Regions from separate parts of the Providencia huaxiensis genome, predicted to be linked through region 2. Evidence: riboswitches for the same ligand, from Rfam matches in the RefSeq annotation. Region 2 holds a riboswitch; the other holds the start of a gene.
The links. A riboswitch is a leader RNA that binds a small molecule or an ion and turns the genes downstream of it on or off. The one in region 2 is predicted to bind thiamine pyrophosphate.

Region 1: another riboswitch for thiamine pyrophosphate. It lies ahead of thiB (thiamine ABC transporter substrate binding subunit); the one in region 2 lies ahead of thiC (phosphomethylpyrimidine synthase ThiC).

What each region holds. Positions count from the first base shown of each region.
Region 1 is NZ_CP031123.2:2,897,849-2,900,308, forward strand. Features, by position in the region: gene ptsP (phosphoenolpyruvate--protein phosphotransferase) at 1-135, opposite strand, end outside; gene rppH (RNA pyrophosphohydrolase) at 139-672, opposite strand; TPP riboswitch at 785-882, shown strand; gene thiB (thiamine ABC transporter substrate binding subunit) at 941-1,945, shown strand; gene thiP (thiamine/thiamine pyrophosphate ABC transporter permease ThiP) at 1,921-2,460, shown strand, end outside.
Region 2 is NZ_CP031123.2:4,250,110-4,252,569, forward strand. Features, by position in the region: gene thiC (phosphomethylpyrimidine synthase ThiC) at 1-1,505, opposite strand, end outside; TPP riboswitch at 1,649-1,761, opposite strand; gene CYG50_RS21415 (HAD family hydrolase) at 1,990-2,460, opposite strand, start outside.

The DNA of each region.
Region 1 (2,460 bases), 1.4 Mb from region 2:
GTGATCAGCTAAATAAATGGAACAAACGTCTGTTCGCATTGCTTTGCAAGTCTCATTCACCAACACTTCTAGCGCATCAGTCAAACTTGTCGCCATTGCAACTTTTTCGACAATTTCACGTAAACGCATCAACATAGGCTACTTTGCTCCACGCCTACGGTTATTAAAAGTGGGTCGTTGTGGTAATTTTTGTTCCTGCAGAGGCATAACAACAGGGGCAAATTCCTTCATAACACGCCGATAAACTTCACGTTTAAAAGAAACCACCTGCCTAACAGGATACCAATAACTGACCCATCGCCAGCCATCAAATTCTGGCGATTTACTGCGCTGCACGTTTATATCGGCATCATTGCATTGAAGTTGAAGTAAAAACCAACGCTGTTTCTGCCCAATACAAACAGGTTTTGTATCCCAACGCACCAAACGCTTGGGTAATTTGTAACGTAACCAATTACGGGTAGATGCCAATAACCTGACATCCTTACGCTGTAGCCCGACTTCTTCGTATAGCTCACGATACATCGCCTGTTCCGGCGATTCCCCGGGATTGATGCCTCCTTGAGGAAACTGCCATGAGTGCTGACCATAGCGGCGGGCCCATAAAACTTGCCCTTGCCGATTACAAATTACAATTCCTACATTCGGGCGGTAGCCATCATCATCAATCACAGACTACCTCAATAACCAAATTTGAAAGATGCCTAATTGTTTCACACATACCTAAACTGGTAAACCTATATCAATACAGTTTGCAGATATGTCTGAAGTCACTACAATAGTGAACATCTCAACGGGGTGCCGAATTTATTTAGGCTGAGAACTAACCCGTAGAACCTGATCCGGTTAATACCGGCGTAGGGATTTGAGCCACCGTCTGCATATCTGCACCGGTTTCTCCTCAAATCCTGTGTCACTATCTTTTAGCGCAGGAAAAAGCATGTTTAAAAACAAAATTATAGCATCGATTTTTACCTTTAGTGCACTCAGTTTAAGTCAATTAGCATGGGCTGATAAACCAACGCTTACTGTTTATACCTATGATTCCTTTGCAGCAGAGTGGGGCCCTGGCCCTCAAATTAAAAAGAATTTCGAAGCGCAGTGCGATTGCGAGTTAAAAATAGTGGCGCTGGGAGATGGCGTAGCGCTGCTAAACAGACTCAGAATGGAAGGGAAAAAAAGCAAAGCAGATGTGATTTTAGGGTTAGATAATAATTTATTAGATTCTGCTGAAAAAACAGGCCTGTTTGCCCCCGCTGACATTGATACCACTGCATTGAAACTGCCTATTTCGTGGGATAGCTCAACCTTCATTCCTTATGACTATGGTTACTTTGCATTTATATATGACACTAATAAAATTAAACACCCCCCAGCAAGTATGGATGCATTATTAAATAGTGATAATAATTGGAAAATTATTTACCAAGATCCTCGCACCAGCACTCCGGGGCTTGGCTTAATGCTATGGATTGAAAAACTGTATGGCGACAAGTCTGCGGATGCATGGCAAAAAATGGCAGGCAAAACACTTACCGTCACTAAAGGTTGGAGTGAAGCTTATGGCCTGTTCTTAAAAGGAGAAGGTGATTTTGTACTCAGTTACACCTCATCACCGGGCTACCAAATGCTTAATGACCAAAAAGATAACTATGCAGCGGCATTATTTAATGAGGGTCACTATATGCAAGTTGAAGTGGCTGCAAGGCTGAAAAATAGCCCACAACCGGAGCTCGCCAAGCAATTCCTACAGTTTGTCTTAACACCTGATTTCCAAAACACCTTGCCAACGACTAACTGGATGTATCCGGTCATTGATATTCCCTTACCTGAGGTATACAACCAGTTACCTCTACCTGAAAAAGCCTTACAATTTAGTTCTCAAGAAGTTGCAAAAGAACGCCAAAACTGGACTCGTTTATGGCAAGCCGCCGTCAGTCGCTGATTAATTTGTCTTTACTACCGGGGGCGTTGGCCTCCGGTTTACTGATTACGGTTGCACTCATTAGTTTTGGTGCGCTGTGGTTTTTTGCACCTGAAATCTCAGTGGCTGACATTATCAGCGATAGCTATTTGTGGCATGTAATTGGTTTTACTTTCTGGCAGGCTTTTTTATCTGCTATTTTTTCTGTGATCCCTGCTATTTTTCTCGCAAGAGCACTGTATCGCCGTCGTTTTTTTGGGCGAACTCTATTTTTACGCCTATGTGCAATGACATTGGTTCTTCCGGTGTTAGTTGCCGTATTTGGTATTTTATCGGTTTACGGGCAGACGGGTTGGCTAGCTAAACTTTGTCAATTACTAGGGCTTGATTACACCTTTTCACCTTATGGCCTAAAAGGCATTTTGTTAGCGCATGTATTTTTTAACATGCCACTGGCAACACGTATGCTATTGCAATCTTTAGAGAATATCGCTATTGAGCAACGGCAGATTGCAGCACAACTGAGGTTTAATGAG
Region 2 (2,460 bases):
ATCATGGCGGCACCAATACCAGAGGTAAAGTGGTCGTAACCCGGTGCAATATCGGTAGTGAGTGGGCCTAAGGTATAAAAAGGCGCTTCATGGCAGTGCTCGAGTTCTTCCGTCATATTACGGCGGATCATCTGCATTGGCACGTGACCAGGGCCTTCGATCATCACTTGGACATCATATTCCCATGCAATTTTGGTTAACTCGCCAAGGGTATGGAGCTCAGCAAATTGTGCTTGGTCGTTGGCGTCTTGGATTGAACCTGGGCGCAGGCCATCTCCTAATGATAAGGAAACGTCGTAAGCGGCACAAATTTCACAAATTTCACGGAAGTTTTCATATAAAAAGTTTTCTTGGTGATGAGATAAACACCATTTTGCCATGATGGAACCACCGCGAGAGACGATCCCCGTTAGGCGTTTGGCGGTCATTGGCACATAACGTAATAATACGCCAGCGTGGATAGTGAAGTAGTCGACGCCTTGCTCTGCTTGCTCTAATAATGTGTCACGGAACATTTCCCACGTAAGATTTTCAGCGACACCGTTCACTTTCTCGAGCGCTTGGTAGATAGGTACTGTTCCAATCGGCACAGGGCTATTACGTAAAATCCATTCGCGAGTTTCGTGAATATAACGGCCAGTGGATAAATCCATGACCGTATCTGCGCCCCAACGCGTCGACCAAATCAGTTTTTCCACTTCCTCTTCAATGGATGAGGTGACCGATGAATTACCAATGTTGGCATTCACTTTAACCAAGAAATTGCGACCAATAATCATCGGCTCCGATTCGGGATGGTTGATATTGGCTGGGATGATGGCACGACCCGCTGCCACTTCTTGGCGAACAAATTCAGGGGTAATATTTTCCGGTAAATTTGCGCCAAAGCCTTGCCCTGGGTGTTGTTGTAATAAAACTTCGCCACGAATGCGTTCACGCCCCATATTTTCACGGATTGCAATAAACTCCATCTCAGGGGTTACGATACCTTTTCGTGCATAGTGTAATTGGGTAACACACTTGTTAGTTTGGGCTTTTAATGGGTGGGGGCGGTTGTTAAAGCGCAGATGGTCAAGGCCTGCATCAGCGAGACGCTGTTGGGTAAAATCGGAACTTAAATTTTCGACAGGTTCGGTATCAGCACGTTCACTTATCCATGGCGCACGAATTTTTTTAAGGCCTTTATGGACATTTAATTCAGAAACTGGGTCGCCGTAAGGGCCAGATGTATCATAGATAGGAACGGGTTCGTTATCTTCAAATTGTGGGTTGTCTTTATCGCCCCCGATCAAGGTTTGAGAGAGTTGGATTTCTCGCATCGGGACTTGGATATCGTCTCTAGAACCTTGTAAATAAATACGCTGTGAATTAGGAAACGAAACGCCAGAAACGGTATTAATAAAGGTTTCAGCGGCATCACGTTGAGCTTTACGGGTGCGAGCCGGGGCTGCTTGTGGCGATAAATCAGCAGTAGGGATGATATTTTGTTCTGTATTATTGGACATAGCAATTTCCTGACATTGTCACGGCTATCACAGTTTAGTGAGTAGCGGGTTTATCGAAAGAAAGTTGCTTGTCAGGAGTTCGGAGGAGTAATAAAAAGGCTTGCGCTGAATTTTTCACCAAATATAGTGGGGTGAAATGACGCTGAGTGATTACTCTTGTTCCCTTCGCGGGTATTAACCCGATCAGGTTCCGCGGATCCCGAATTAACGGTCTCAGCCTGATGCGTATGCATACTAGGCACTCCGACAAGAGGTTTCAGTATAAGCTTTCCTTATCATTCTTCAAGCGATAAGTGCTTCCTCGTCATTCTTCGCGCGATAGGTGCGTCGATTTCATAGATTTACCCGAATCACATACTTATGTATGCTCATCGGGATAATTCTATTTATCTCCTTCCTCTAGCACGAATAATTTAGAGGAACCTTTGAAAAGATTAGTTAGTTAAAACCAAAATTAAAACCAAGTTTGAAATTAAAATTGGGCTTACAAACCCCAAGTATGTTGTGGCCAATTGTGTTTGAGTGCGGCTTGCGTTAGGCGTTCGTCGCCGTTGATAATAAATACTTCATCGGCAAATTGGCACATTGGGAGATCGTTAGCGGAGTCGGTGTAGAAATACACATAGGCGTCAGTGATCGGCTGGTGGCGGATCCAATCTAATAGGCGTTTGACTTTGCCTTCTTTAAAGGTTGGGATACCGTCAATTTCTGTGGTGTAGCAGCCATCTTGTTGCTTGATATCGATCCCCATTGCGATATCTGCACCCAGTTGATCCGCAATTTTTTTCACAATAAATGAAACAGTTGCGGAGATCACAATAATTGGGATCCCTTTGGCTCGATAATTTGCGATCGTTCTAATCGCTTCAGGGTAGATCCGCGGTAAAATCACACTTTGTACAAAATCATCCAACCAGATATCTACTTGCTCAGCTTTTACATTGGCGAGAGTCTG